Regions from separate parts of the Bacillus mexicanus genome, predicted to be linked through region 2. Evidence: riboswitches for the same ligand, from Rfam matches in the RefSeq annotation. Region 2 holds a riboswitch; each other region holds the start of a gene.

The links. Region 2 has a riboswitch for S-adenosylmethionine ahead of AAGG74_RS13550 (5-methyltetrahydropteroyltriglutamate--homocysteine S-methyltransferase). Riboswitches for the same ligand answer to the same signal wherever they lie in the genome.
Region 1: it holds a riboswitch for S-adenosylmethionine, as region 2 does, so the genes downstream of both, metK (methionine adenosyltransferase) here and AAGG74_RS13550 (5-methyltetrahydropteroyltriglutamate--homocysteine S-methyltransferase) in region 2, are expected to answer to the same signal.
Region 3: it holds a riboswitch for S-adenosylmethionine, as region 2 does, so the genes downstream of both, metN (methionine ABC transporter ATP-binding protein MetN) here and AAGG74_RS13550 (5-methyltetrahydropteroyltriglutamate--homocysteine S-methyltransferase) in region 2, are expected to answer to the same signal.

What each region holds. Positions count from the first base shown of each region.
Region 1 covers NZ_JBCEYV010000001.1:22,847-27,964, reverse strand. Annotated here, with positions in the region: gene asnB (asparagine synthase (glutamine-hydrolyzing)) at 1-1,461, opposite strand, end outside; gene metK (methionine adenosyltransferase) at 1,608-2,810, opposite strand; SAM riboswitch class I at 2,978-3,116, opposite strand; gene pckA (phosphoenolpyruvate carboxykinase (ATP)) at 3,315-4,898, shown strand; gene AAGG74_RS00240 (DUF2584 domain-containing protein) at 4,937-5,118, opposite strand, start outside.
Region 2 covers NZ_JBCEYV010000002.1:764,000-769,117, forward strand. Annotated here, with positions in the region: gene pepT (peptidase T) at 1-878, shown strand, start outside; gene AAGG74_RS13535 (hypothetical protein) at 982-1,107, shown strand; gene AAGG74_RS13540 (hypothetical protein) at 1,438-1,665, shown strand; gene AAGG74_RS13545 (LURP-one-related/scramblase family protein) at 1,790-2,278, shown strand; SAM riboswitch class I at 2,345-2,452, shown strand; gene AAGG74_RS13550 (5-methyltetrahydropteroyltriglutamate--homocysteine S-methyltransferase) at 2,536-3,669, shown strand; SAM riboswitch class I at 3,737-3,843, shown strand; gene AAGG74_RS13555 (5-methyltetrahydropteroyltriglutamate--homocysteine S-methyltransferase) at 3,920-5,056, shown strand.
Region 3 covers NZ_JBCEYV010000002.1:179,309-184,426, reverse strand. Annotated here, with positions in the region: gene gcvH (glycine cleavage system protein GcvH) at 59-442, shown strand; gene AAGG74_RS10620 (YusG family protein) at 498-734, shown strand; gene AAGG74_RS10615 (toprim domain-containing protein) at 806-1,168, shown strand; gene AAGG74_RS10610 (thioredoxin family protein) at 1,170-1,490, shown strand; gene AAGG74_RS10605 (SCP2 sterol-binding domain-containing protein) at 1,598-1,975, shown strand; SAM riboswitch class I at 2,057-2,163, shown strand; gene metN (methionine ABC transporter ATP-binding protein MetN) at 2,269-3,294, shown strand; gene metP (methionine ABC transporter permease MetP) at 3,287-3,955, shown strand; gene metQ (methionine ABC transporter substrate-binding lipoprotein MetQ) at 3,969-4,793, shown strand; gene AAGG74_RS10585 (carboxymuconolactone decarboxylase family protein) at 5,062-5,118, shown strand, end outside.

The DNA.
Region 1 (5,118 bases), on a different contig from region 2:
TTTGTCCGCTTTTAACAAAATATCGCCGCGCATCCAAGTATGGATATCGACATACTGCATTTTATTGATATCGCTGTATGAGCTGCTTTCTGTAAAGTAAGTCTTCGTCACGTCACGATATGAAAGGTTCGGATTATAATGCTTGAGCAGCTGCTTTTTGACAGACTCTTCAAAGATCTTCGCGTTACCGATATAACGGTCTTGAAGCGGAGTACAGCCGCGCTCAAGCAGGCTCTTCCCTCTCATTCCTTCAGGCATAACGGCTGCAACATGAAGAAGCATCTTTTTCAGGCCGGACGGAATGCGCTCAAACGGCTTAAGCGAAAGCGGTTCACGGTAAATGTTATATCCACCGAAGAGCTCGTCTGCACCTTCACCTGATAAAGCAACTGTGACATGTTTTTTTGCTTCTTTTGCCACAAAATACAATGGAATTGCCGCCGGATCAGCAAGCGGATCATCAAAATGCCATACAATCTTCGGAAGCTCATTCATGTATTCCTCAGGCGAAATGACTTTGCTGATATTTTCAATACCAAGCGCAGCCGCAGTTTCTTTCGCTACATCAACTTCACTGAAGCCCTGCTGTTCAAATCCGACAGAAAAGGTTTTTAAGCTTGGATGTAATTCTTTCGCAACGGATACAATAAAAGAAGAATCAATTCCGCCAGACAGGAATGAACCGACAGGAACGTCACTTCTCATATGAACGTTCACAGAGTCATAGATCGCGTCTCTGACCTCTTTCACAAGCTTTTCTTCTTCAGTCTGAACCGGTTTAAAGTTCGCTTTGAAATACGTTTTGAATGTGATATCTCCGTCCGGGCGGATGGTGAACTGTGAACCCGGCTCTACTTTTTTCACATTTGCATCAAGCGTGCTTGGTTCAGGAACGAATTGGAAAGACATGTATTGCTGCAATGCCTCTTTATCTATTTCAATATCATTCTGGGCAACCATTAAACTTTTTCTCTCTGAGGCAAAATACACCTGATCATTGATCGTTGTGTAGTACAATGGTTTAATGCCGAATGGATCTCTTGCTCCATAAAGAACATGATCGTTTTTATTCCAAATGAGAAAAGCAAACATACCGCGCAGTTTGGACGCAGCTTCTTCTTTATAGTGACGGTAAGTCGCAAGAAGAACCTCTGTGTCCGAATCTGTGTTGAATGTATACCCCTTAGCTTCAAGTTCTTCTCTCAGTTCAATATAGTTGTAGATTTCTCCGTTAAAGATAATCCAATATGTTTCATCTTCATATGATAAAGGCTGTCCGCCATTTTCTACGTCAATAATGCTGAGCCGTCTGAATCCAAATCCAACGTGCTCATCATGGAAATATCCATCACTGTCAGGACCGCGGTGAACGATCATTTGGTTCATTTGTTTGATTAGTTCTTCTTGATCAGCGGTTTGAGCTAACGGATGCTTGTTAAAAACCCCGACAAATCCACACATAGTATTGCCTCCATAATTAAAATTGTCATCATTGAACCCCTATTTATAGACGCTGTGAATAATATTTGGTTTCACAGTATGTAAAAAAATAAACATGAATACAACGATAAAAAAGGAAAGCCGCTTACCAGTAAGCGGCTATAAAATTATTCTCCTAACGCTTCTTTACGCAGCTGCTCCGCCTTGTCTGTACGTTCCCACGGAAGATCAACATCGTGGCGTCCAAAGTGGCCGTATGCAGCAGTTTGTTTGTAGATCGGACGGCGTAAATCAAGCATTTTGATAATGCCGGCAGGTCGTAAATCAAAGTTATTGCGAACAACTTCAATCAGTTTTTCCTCAGAAGCTTTTCCGGAACCGAAAGTGTTGATTGAGATTGACACGGGCTGAGCAACACCGATCGCGTAAGCAAGCTGCACTTCGCAAGAATCTGCCAGCTCAGCCGCAACGATGTTTTTTGCAACATATCTTGCTGCATATGCAGCAGAACGGTCTACCTTCGTCGCATCCTTACCTGAGAACGCGCCGCCGCCGTGGCGTGCATAGCCGCCATACGTATCAACGATGATTTTGCGTCCTGTAAGTCCAGCATCCCCTTGAGGCCCTCCGATAACGAAACGTCCTGTAGGGTTGATGAAATATTTTGTTTCCTCATCAATCAGCTCTTCAGGAACAACCGGGTTGATCACATGTTCTTTAATGTTACGCTGGATTTGCTCAAGCGTAATTTCAGGGTGATGCTGAGTTGAAATGACAATCGCGTCAATGCGAACAGGTTTGTTCTGTTCATCGTACTCAACTGTTACCTGTGTTTTGCCGTCAGGGCGAAGGTACGGAAGAATATCTTCTTTACGGACTTCACTGAGGCGGCGGGCCAATTTATGAGCAAGTGAAATTGGAAGAGGCATTAGCTCTTTCGTTTCGTTGCACGCATAACCGAACATTAAACCTTGGTCACCCGCACCGATCGCTTCAATTTCTTCGTCGCTCATTGTGCCTTCACGGGCTTCAAGCGCTTGGTCTACACCCATCGCAATATCAGCAGATTGCTCGTCAATTGATGTTAAAACTGCACAAGTTTCCGCATCAAATCCGTATTTCGCACGTGTGTATCCGATCTCTTTAATGGTTTGGCGAACGGTTTTCGGAATGTCAACATACGTAGATGTTGTGATCTCTCCGCTGACAAGAACTAAGCCAGTTGTCACAGATGTTTCACAAGCAACACGCGCGTTAGGGTCTTTCTTTAAAATTTCATCTAAAATGCTGTCAGAAATCTGGTCACAGATTTTATCCGGATGCCCCTCCGTAACAGATTCTGATGTAAATAAACGACGATTTTTACTCATGATTTGCTTCCTCCTGCACAAGGCCTCCCGAAAGACCTTGTATATATGATACGGAACTCGCTCCCTCTTATACAATGAAACGTTATATTAGAGAATGTAAATTGGCATATTTATGAAATAAAAAAACCTTTTCCATCGAGGAAAGGGTTTGGTCTTTGTGCCTTTCACTCTTATCGCTCAAGGAATCATACAACCTTGCAACAGGTTAGCACCTTGGTTGTCTCACACAATTGAACATAATAAATAACAGAGAAACCGGTTGCTGGGCTTCATAGGGCCTGTCCCTCCGCCAGCTCGGGATAAGAGTATCCGCTCAATGAAATATCTTATCGTAAAAAGGTTTGCAATGTCAATATGATTCAAAAGAAATAGGCGCCTATATCAAGGGAAAAGATTGGAATATGCATACACAAAAAACGATAAATAGTATAGACTATTTAAAAATATATGTTATACTAATTCACAATTAGCAAAACACAAAAAAACGATAAAGGAAGGTTTCATATGAACTCAGTTGATTTGACCGCTGATTTACAAGCATTATTAACAAGTCCAAATGTGTGTCATAATTTATCAGCAGCACAGCTTACAGAAAAAGTATTATCCCGCAACGAAGGCATTTTAACTTCTACGGGTGCTGTCCGGGCGACAACAGGGGCTTATACGGGACGTTCACCTAAAGACAAATTTATCGTGGCGGAAGAAAGCACGAAACATAAGGTCGATTGGGGTCCGGTGAATCAGCCGATTTCAGAAGAAGCATTTGAGCGGCTGTACGCGAAAGTCGTCAGCTATCTGAAGCAGCGAGATGAGCTGTTCGTTTTCGAAGGATTTGCCGGAGCAGACGAAAAATACAGGCTGCCGATCACCGTCGTAAATGAGTTCGCATGGCACAATTTATTCGCCAGACAGCTGTTTATCCGCCCGGAAGGCAATGATAAGAAAACAGTTGAACAGCCGTTTACGATTCTTTCTGCACCACATTTCAAAGCAGATTCAAAAACAGACGGCACACATTCCGAAACGTTTATTATTGTCTCTTTCGAAAAGCGCACGATCTTAATCGGCGGAACAGAGTATGCTGGGGAAATGAAAAAATCGATTTTCTCCATTATGAATTTCCTGCTCCCTGAAAGAAATATTCTATCCATGCACTGCTCCGCCAATGTCGGTGAGACAGGTGATGTCGCCCTTTTCTTCGGATTGTCTGGCACAGGTAAAACCACCCTTTCAGCCGATGCTGATCGCAAGCTGATCGGCGACGATGAACACGGCTGGTCTGACACAGGCGTCTTTAATATTGAAGGCGGGTGCTACGCTAAATGTATTCATTTAAGCAAGGAAAAAGAGCCTCAGATTTTTAATGCGATCCGCTTTGGGTCTGTTCTCGAGAATGTTGTTGTGGATGAAGGTACGCGGGAAGCCAATTATGATGATTCCTTCTATACTGAAAACACGCGGGCGGCTTATCCGATTCATATGATTGACAACATTGTAACTCCGAGCATGGCAGGCCACCCGTCAGCGATTGTATTTTTGACGGCTGATGCATTCGGAGTGCTGCCGCCGATCAGCAAGCTGACGAAAGAACAGGCGATGTACCATTTCTTGAGCGGCTATACGAGCAAGCTAGCTGGAACCGAACGCGGTGTGACGTCTCCTGAGACGACGTTTTCCACATGCTTCGGCTCACCGTTTTTACCGCTTCCTGCTCACGTCTACGCTGAAATGCTCGGCCAAAAGATCGATGAACACGGCGCAGACGTTTTCTTGGTCAATACCGGCTGGACCGGCGGCGGCTACGGCACAGGCGAACGCATGAAGCTTTCTTACACGAGAGCGATGGTCAAAGCAGCGATTGAAGGCAAATTAGAGGATGCTGAAATGATGACTGACGATATTTTCGGCCTGCACATTCCGCTTCACGTTCCTGGCGTTCCTGATCATATCCTTCAGCCGGAAAACACGTGGAAGAACAAGGAAGAATATAGAGAAAAGGCAGCTTACCTCGCAGAAGAATTCAAAGAGAATTTTAAAAAGTTCGCACATACAGATGCTATAGCACAGGCAGGCGGCCCTCTCGTTTAACAAACAAAAGCCAAGAGCAATAACGCTCTTGGCTTGTTTTAATTAACAGAATGCAGTGAAGTCAGCTTGTACGTAATGAGGGTTCGGCCGTCTTCCCATTGAAGCTTCTGCACTTCAGCTGTGCCTGACTTTTCGCCGAACTTTGTTTTCCGCACATCCATCGGAATCTCCATGGGATACACACGATATCCGTCTTTCTCTAGCGTGAATATATTTTCAT
Region 2 (5,118 bases):
ATCCGGAACTGTCCGGCTATAAAGGCCACACACTCATCACCACAGACGGCACCACCCTTCTCGGCGCAGACAATAAGGCCGGGATCGCAGAAATCATGACAGCTATGGATTACCTCATCAAACACCCTGAGATCAAACATGGCACGATCAGAGTCGCCTTTACGCCCGATGAAGAAATCGGCAGAGGCCCGCACAAATTTGATGTGAAACGATTTAATGCGTCCTTTGCCTACACAGTTGACGGCGGCCCTCTCGGCGAACTTGAATACGAAAGCTTCAATGCCGCTTCAGCAAAAATCACGATCAAAGGAAACAACGTACATCCCGGCACGGCAAAAGGGAAAATGATCAACTCTGCAAAAATCGCAATGAAGCTGAACAGCCTGCTTCCGGCAAACGAAGCGCCTGAATACACAGAAGGCTACGAAGGCTTCTACCACCTGCTGTCGATGCAAGGGGATGTAGAGGAAACAAAACTCTATTACCTTATAAGAGACTTTGACAAAGATCACTTTCAAAACAGAAAACAAACAATGAAGCGTGTCGTTGAGGAACTTCAAAACAAATATGGCCAAGACCGGATTCAGCTTGATATGAACGATCAATACTACAACATGAGAGAGAAAATCGAACCTGTCATTGAAATCGTCAATACCGCCAAGCAAGCAATGGAAAACCTCGGCATTGAACCAAAGATTTCTCCAATCCGCGGCGGCACGGACGGATCCCAGCTGTCCTACATGGGACTCCCCACACCAAATATCTTTACCGGCGGGGAAAACTTCCACGGCAAATTTGAATACATCTCAGCCGATAACATGGTCAAAGCCGTAAATGTCATCGTTGAGATTGCAAAACTGTTTGAAGAACAGGCGTAATGCGGAAGACCAGTCCAAAAAGGGCTGGTTTTTTGCGTAAAAACGAAACATTTCGAATACTTCCTCCGTAAAACAAGTATTGACGAATGAGGAGGAAAAACCGATGACCAAACATGCAATCGCCGCTAAGAGTCTATTGAAAAAATGGATGACAGCCAGACCGCTTAACACCCAAAAGAAATCGAGTCCCTTTCAAAAAATCAGAAAGATGTTCAAACGCTTCTTTTGATCAGTCACTTATATCTCCCCAAAAAACAACCCGCGTTCACTCCCATCGCCCAAATACTCCGTCATTTGGGTTTTTTGTGTTCAATTACGAAAAATAGGGTATAAACCAAACAAGCAAGCGCCCCCACCCAGAAAACAGGCAATAGGAATTAGTTTAATTTAGGTTAAAAGTTATATAAAGGAATTTAACCACCCGCCGATAGTAACTATATAACCAATCATCAACAAGAGAACTCACCATTTTATAAGACTATTTTCAGATTATCAGGTTAGACTGTTTTTGAGGGGCAGCTATTTATTTTTTGTAGATTAAGAATTTTTTGAATACTTATTGGCGTTTTATCTGTATAATAGAGAATACCAAAACAATTTTTGGGAGGTATGTAAAATGATTCTATTTATTATCATCGCATTATGTGGCTATCTTCTTTTTTCTTTCAGCAAGGACAATCGCCGCAAACCGCAAAAGACAAGCCCTCTGCCAGCAGCCGCACCTCATCAAAACAACCTAATCGACCTTGACGCCATCCGCCAAAAACGCCGGATGCATCTTTCCTAAACCTATATTTCAAGGAAAAGGCTGCTGACCAATTGCAGCCTTTTTCATTTTAAAAACATAACTTGAAACCTTTTTACCCCCTGTCCGTAATCTTTTACAAGGCGAATTCAAAGGAGACTGCGCAATGATCGATTTATTTATGAAACAAAAAATGTTCTCGTTTAAAGATGCATTCCACATTTATGACCGGGATGAACAAGAGAAATTCAAGGTAGAGGGCCGGTTTTTTTCGTTAGGCGACTCGCTGCAAATGACAGATTCATCCGGAAAATCGCTCGTTTCTATCGAACAAAAAGTAATGTCTTTTTTGCCGAGATATGAGATTTCAATTGGGAATGAATTGGTTTGTGAGGTGACGAAAAAAGTAACATTTTTCAAACCGAAATTTGAAATTTCCAAGCTCAGCTGGGAAATCGACGGTGACTTGTGGAAAAATGAATTCCAGATAACAGATGGAGAGAATGTCCGAATGTCAGTCAGCAAGAAGTGGCTCAGCTGGGGTGATTCCTATCATTTGCAGATTGCAAACGAAGAAGATGTGCTGATCTGCACGGCTATCGCTATCGTGCTTGATATGGTGTTATATGAAGATAAAGATGACCATATTTTCTAAAATATCATTGACAATTGATCTAAAAGTAATAATATTAAGATAATTGAAATTTGAATATGCAGATGTACCTTATCAAGAGAGGTGGAGGGACTGGCCCTATGATACCCGGCAACCGCTGTTTCACAACAGAATGGTGCTAAATCCTTTAGAACATTGCGTTCTTGCAGATGAGGCGGAGATTTGATCATTCAAGCTCTTCCTTACTCGAAGGAAGAGCTTTTTTATGTTCAACACATTTCAGAAAAGAGGCGAATGACATGGCTCAACAAACAAATGGTGCGGGACAAAAACCAGCAAAACAACACAGCGCTCCCTTCCGTGCCGATCATGTTGGCAGTTTACTGCGATCTGTTCCGGTGAAAGAAGCACGGCAGAAGAAAGCGGCCGGCAAGGTCACAGCAGAACAGCTTCGTGAAATCGAAAATCAAGAAATCATCCGGATTGTAGACAAGCAAAAAGAAATTGGCCTTGAAGTGGTAACTGATGGGGAATTCCGCCGTTCTTGGTGGCATTATGATTTCCTGGAGGGGCTTGACGGAGTGGAACCGTTTATTCCGGCGGAAGGAATTCAGTTCCACAATGCAAAAACAAAAGCACGCAGCATCAAAGTGACGGGAAAACTCGATTTTACGGATCACCCAGCGCTTGCTGATTATCGATTTTTACAAGAAATTGCTGGAGATGCGACACCAAAACTGACGATTCCGAGCCCGAATATGCTGTTTTTTGGTGAAAAGGCGGATAAAAAAGTTTATGACGACCAAGAGGAATACTTTCATGATCTGGCCCAAGCGTACAAAAAAGCAATCAAAGCCTTTTATGATGCCGGATGCCGTTACCTTCAGCTTGATGATACGTCATGGTCCCTTTTCTTTGAGGAAAAAGGCAGAGAAGTTGTCCGGGCACTCGGCGGCGATCCAGAAACATTGCCTGCCTTGTTCGCCAAAACGATTAACGAGGCAGTGGCAGACCGGCCTGATGATTTAACAATCACGATGCACATTTGCCGGGGCAACTTCCGTTCAACTTGGGCGGCATCAGGAGGCTATGATGCTGTTGCAGAAACGATTTTGGACGGCTTACACTTGGATGGACTGTTCTTGGAATACGATGATGACCGCTCTGGAAACTTTGATCCTCTCCGTTTTGTGAAGCGCAAGGATCTGCACATTGTGCTCGGTTTGATTACATCGAAATACGGCGAGCTTGAAAATCCTGAAGATGTGAAACGCCGAATTCATGAAGCCGCGCGCTTTGTCAGCCTGGATCAGCTGTGCCTCAGCCCGCAATGCGGTTTCGCCTCTACAGAAGAAGGCAATCTTTTGACAGAGGAGCAGCAATGGGCGAAGCTGCGTCATGTCATCAACATCGCCAATGATGTGTGGAGATAATCTATCATTGACAGAATCAGAAAATGTGTGAATAATAGATAATATCAGAAAATTTCATAAAAGGTTTTCCTTATCAAGAGAGGTGGAGGGACTGGCCCTGCGATACCCGGCAACCGCTGTTTAACAGAATGGTGCTAAATCCTTTAGAACAATGATTGTTCTTGAAGATAAGGTTGAGATTGTCAGACAAGCTCTTCCTTATCCCAAGGAAGAGCTTTTTATATTTGAATGGAAAGAAGGAATGGACAACATGCCACAACAAAAAACACCCGCAGAACAAAAATCACTTCAAAGAAAAAAACCGCCGTTTCGCGCGGATCAAGTCGGAAGCTTGCTGAGATCAGAGCCCGTTAAAAAAGCGCGGCTGCAAAAAGCGGCCGGCGATATAACGGCTGAGCAGCTTCGCCAAATCGAAAATGATGAAATCATCCGCATCGTGGAAAAACAGAAGGAAACCGGCCTGAACGTCGTGACAGACGGTGAATTCCGCAGAGCATGGTGGCACTTTGATTTTCTGGAAAATTTGGATGGCGTTGAGCCGTTTACTCCTGAGCAAGGGATTCAATTCCATAACGTACAAACAAAAGCACGCGGCATTAAAGTCACAGGCGATATCGACTTTTCAACTCACCCAATGCTCGAAGATTACTCATTTCTCCATAGTATTGCCGGTGATGCGACGCCTAAGATGACGATTCCGAGCCCGAATATGCTGTTTTTCCGCGGAAAACTGGAAAAGGGTGCATACAAAAACGACTATCACCTTTTCCAGCACGATGTGTCCCAAGCATATAAAAAAGCGATTCAAGCGTTTTATGACAGAGGCTGCCGTTACCTCCAGCTTGATGATACAGCATGGGCTGTTTTCTTATCAGAAAAAGGCTTAAAACAAATCGAAGCGTTCGGAACAACACCTGATGAGCTACGCCAGCTGTTTGCGAAATCGATTAATGACGCGATTGCAGACCGTCCGGATGACCTGACAGTCACCATGCATATTTGCCGCGGCAACTTCCAGTCCACTTGGACAGCGGAAGGCGGCTATGACGCAGCAGCTGAAACCATTTTTGACGGCTTGAATCTTGACGGGCTTTTCTTAGAGTATGATGATTCACGCTCCGGCGGATTTGAGCCGCTCCGTTACGTAAAACGGCCTGACCTTCAACTAGTCCTTGGCTTAGTGACATCTAAATTCGGTGAGCTTGAACACCCGGATGATGTGAAACGCCGGATCGAAGAAGCGTCTCGTTATGTAGGCTTAGACCAGCTTTGCCTCAGCCCGCAATGCGGATTCGCTTCAACTGAAGAAGGCAACAAGCTGACTGAAGAACAGCAGTGGGCGAAGCTCCGCCATGTGGTTGAAATCGCTAACGATGTTTGGAAATAAGCAAAGAAAAACACACTTGATTCCATTGCGGAGCAAGTGTGTTTTTTTTCAGCTGTTGCACC
Region 3 (5,118 bases), 580 kb from region 2:
TTTTTTGAAAAGTGTGGTATCTTCTTATTATAGTGCTGTAAAAAATGGAGGGATTCAATTGAGCATACCTAAAGATTTGCGTTACTCAGGAGAACACGAGTGGGTGAAAGTTGAAGGAGAAAAAGCCAGAATCGGAATTACGCATTTTGCCCAAGCCGAACTAGGCGATATCGTGTTTGTCGAACTTCCTGAAGTTGGCGCTGAAATCAAAGCGGACGAGCCATTCGGCAGTGTTGAATCCGTTAAAACGGTATCTGAGCTTTATGCACCGATTAATGGAACGGTTGTGGAAATAAACGAAGATCTTGATGACAGTCCGGAATTCGTTAACGAATCACCGTACGAGAAAGCATGGATGATCGTTGTTGAACCGTCTGACGCTTCTGAAATTGAAAAACTGATGACAGCAGAGCAATACGAAGAAATGACACAAGAAGACTAAAACAGGATAGCTGTGAAGGCAATTGGACACGCTAACGTTATGGGAGGTGTCCAATATGGCTTTCAGCAAACAAAAGCTCGATGTCACCAATGATGTGACAGGCCGCTTTCAAAATGGCCAGCTCTCGTTATATCATGATAATGAGAAGATCGGCCAAATGACAAGCATGGATGAATATGAGCTTAAATCAGGCTATTCCTTTGAAAATGAGAAATTTTATAAGACAGCCGATGTGGTCTCAGGAAATGATGAAAAATACGTGGATTGTGACTATGAAAACGGCTGGTGTTAATGTTGGCGGTGAATTTCACTGCCTTCTTTTACAATCTGAACGTTTCAAATTTAACGCAGCAGGTGATAAAGATGGATGAGCTGGAAAAGGTGATGATTGTCGAAGGAAAATCAGATAAAGAGAAAGTTGAAAGTGTCCTGAATGAACCAGTGCGCATTATCTGTACCAACGGAACAATCAGCCAGCTGAAGCTTGAGGAATTGGCTGACGAGCTATACGATAAAGACGTCTATATATTAGTTGATGCTGATGAATCAGGCGAGACATTAAGAAAACAGCTGAAAAGAGAATTTAATGACGCCTGCCATTTGCATATAGACAGAGCCTATAAGGAAGTAGAGGCTGCGCCGAAACACCATGTCGCTTCTGTACTGCTCCGCGCAAATTTAAATGTCCATACTATTTTTCTTGAAAGAAAGTCCCGAGGTGTATAGCATGAAAGAACTACAAGAACACGAGCTAGAGCACATCGCAGATGATGTGTATCTCCTATATTTATATACTCCGTTTTGCGGCACCTGCCAGCTTGCAAGCAAAATGCTGACAGTGGTGAAGGAAATGCTGCCTGATGTCGCCTTCTATCAAAACAATGTCAATTACTCTCCGACATTCGCAAAAGCGTATCAAATTGAAAGTGTCCCGTGTTTTCTCCTGTTTAAAGGCGGAAAAGTGGTCGAAAGAGGATATGCGTTTCATTCTGTTTCTTATTTATATGAGCTGATTAAACAAAAATCATCTTCCGCGTCCCATTTGTGACATATTTCTCAGCGTATTTCAATGAAATTGTCGTTCGTTTTATAAAGGGGTTCTTGCGTCAAAAAGAGAAATGTCTATGTATGACCAACAAATAGGAGGTTGTACATATGGAGAAAGCAGAAGTGTTAGAAGATGAGTATCAGCATCTGTTTTTAAAACCTCTTTTGAACGCATCAACATTACTCATTACCTTCCAGGGAGAAACAGAAGCCTTAACCGTCTCGATAAACGAACAGGGGGAAATGAAAAAAATTTCTCCGCCCCCAGCGTCCAACCTGACCTTTTACGGAAACCAAGCGGAAATTATTCATCTGTTGCACGGAGATATTTCCCTGCAGCATTTGATCCAGAGGGGAAGCCTGAAAGTGAAGGGCTCATTCAGGGCTCTCTTAAAACTAGAAGCTATTCTCTGGCTGACAAATGGATTTTTTCAGAGGATTTTAAAAAGTGAAAAAATAGAAAATTATTATAATAGTAAAAGTTGACATCATTTATTTTATTGACATTTCATCATTCGCCATGCTATTCTACATTAAGAATTTCCGGACGAAAAAGACTATATATTTCTCTTATCAAGAGAGGTGGAGGGAAGTGCCCTATGAAGCCCGGCAACCATCAACGCTGTTGAAATGGTGCCAATTCACACGAAGCGTTCAGCTTTGAAAGATGAGAGAAAGGCGTTTTATATAAGCCTTTCTGCTCACATGTGCAGAAAGGCTTTTCTTTTGCCGAATATCCCGGAAGATTTCTTAGAATAGTGTTAAGGCAGGTGATTGCTTTGATCAATCTTCAAGATGTTTCAAAAGTTTATAAGTCGAAACATGGAGATGTCAATGCTGTCCAAAATGTCTCTCTTTCCATACAAAAAGGTGAGATTTTTGGAATTATAGGATATAGCGGAGCTGGTAAAAGTTCCTTAATCCGTCTGCTGAACGGCCTTGAGAAACCAACCTCAGGAACCGTGGAAGTGGCGGGAACTAAAATTAATGAAGTAAACGGACGCGCTTTAAGAAATGCACGCCATGACATCAGCATGATTTTCCAGCATTTCAATTTGCTTTGGTCGCGGACCGTCAGAGATAATATCATGTTTCCTTTAGAAATTGCCGGGGTGAAAAAAAGCGAACGGATGAAGCGCGCTAACGAACTGATTAAACTGGTCGGTTTAGAAGGAAAAGAAAAATCTTACCCGTCTCAGCTGAGCGGCGGGCAGAAGCAGCGCGTCGGAATCGCAAGAGCGCTTGCAAACAATCCGAAGGTTCTCCTTTGCGATGAAGCGACATCAGCATTAGATCCGCAAACGACGGATTCAATTTTGGATTTATTGTCCGATATTAATGAAAGACTCGGTTTGACGATTGTGCTGATCACCCATGAAATGCATGTCATCCGCAAAATCTGTAACAGAGTCGCTGTCATGGAAAACGGTAAGGTTGTGGAAGAAGGCGAGGTTCTCGATGTCTTCAAAAATCCGAAGGAAGACATGACAAAACGATTTGTTCAGCAGGTGACAGAGCCGGAAGAAACGAAAGAAACGCTTTCGCACCTTCTTGATGAAACAGCATCAGGAAAAACGGTCCAGCTCACATTTGTCGGTGATTCGGCTGAGCAGCCTTTGATTACAGAAATGATTAGAAACTTTAATGTCAGCGTCAATATTCTGCAAGGGAAAATCTCGCAGACAAAGGATGGAGCTTACGGCTCGCTGTTCATCCATATTGACGGAGACGAGGAAGAAGTTCAAAACGTGATCCGGTTTATTAATGATAAACAGGTGAAAGCAGAGGTGATCGCGAATGTTTGAAAAATACTTCCCAAACGTTGATTTAACAGAATTGTGGAATGCGACATATGAAACACTTTATATGACGCTGATCTCTCTGCTGTTTGCCTTTGTCATCGGAGTGATCCTCGGCTTGCTGCTCTTTTTGACAAGCAAAGGGAGCCTTTGGCAGAATAAAGCGGTCAACTCTGTAATTGCGGCCATTGTCAACATATTCAGATCGATTCCGTTTCTCATTTTAATTATTTTACTGCTGGGCTTTACGAAGTTTTTAGTCGGCACCATCTTAGGGCCAAACGCCGCACTGCCGGCGCTGGTGATCGGCTCTGCACCGTTCTACGCGCGCTTGGCGGAAATCGCATTGCGCGAGGTTGATAAAGGTGTGATTGAAGCCGCTAAATCAATGGGTGCTAAAACGTCTACGATTATTTTCAAAGTGCTGCTTCCGGAGTCTATGCCGGCTCTCATTTCCGGCATTACGGTTACGGCCATCGCTTTGATCGGCTCAACCGCAATTGCCGGGGCCATCGGTTCAGGCGGTCTTGGAAATCTTGCGTACGTAGAAGGCTATCAGTCTAATAATGCTGATGTTACCTTCATTGCCACTGTGTTTATTTTAATCATCGTATTTATTATCCAAATCATCGGTGATGTGATAACAAATATTATAGATAAACGATAAGGGAGGATTTACATTGAAAAAGCTATTTTTGGGTGCATTACTGCTTGTATTTGCAGGAGTCATGGCGGCCTGCGGTTCGAATAACGGGGCTGAATCCGGCAAAAAAGACATTGTCGTCGCAGCAACAAAAACACCGCATGCGGAAATTTTAAAAGAAGCTGAACCATTGTTGAAAGAAAAAGGCTACACGCTGAAAGTGAAAGTGCTTAGTGATTACAAGATGTACAACAAAGCTTTATCTGATGAAGAAGTGGATGCGAACTACTTCCAGCACATTCCTTACCTTGAGCAAGAAATGAAAGAAAACAAAGACTACAAACTTGTGAATGCCGGAGCTGTTCACTTAGAGCCATTCGGTATTTACTCTAAAACATATAAATCGCTGAAAGACCTTCCAAAGGGTGCGACAATTATTTTGACAAACAACGTCGCTGAACAAGGCCGTATGCTTGCAATGCTTGAAAACGCGGGATTAATCACACTTGACTCTAAAGTGGAAACAGTTGACGCGACATTGAAAGACATTAAGAAAAACCCGAAAAATCTTCAATTTAAAAAAGTAGCGCCGGAAGTAACGGCAAAAGCATATGACAACAAAGAAGGAGACGCTGTCTTCATCAATGTAAACTATGCGATTCAAAATAAATTAAATCCTAAAAAAGATGCGATTGAAGTAGAAGCAACGAAAAATAACCCATACGCTAACATTATTGCCGTCAGAAAAGGCGAAGAGAATTCCGCAAAAATCAAAGCGCTGATGGAAGTTCTTCACTCTAAAGAGATCAAAGATTTCATCGAGAAAAAATACGATGGAGCTGTGCTTCCTGTATCTGAATAAGACCGAAACCCCGGATGAAAATCCGGGGTTCGATTATTGACAAAGCCCTTAAACTTAGTTTAAGGGCTTTGTCATCTTTTCAGCGCGAATGAAAACGGAAGGCCGAGCATTGGAGCGGAGCGAATGTTGTGATTCGTGAGCACCAACGTGCAGGTCTGACAACGAATGCGAGGGTTTGCTGACACGGTGAAACCCCGGATGAGAAATCCGGGGTTTTTTTCGGGTATTTTCCTAAAAGCTGTTCATAATAAAAAGGAATGTTAAACAGATGGAGGGATTTTCTTTGAATCAAGACAGAGAAAGCATGCAGGACGCGCTAACGCAA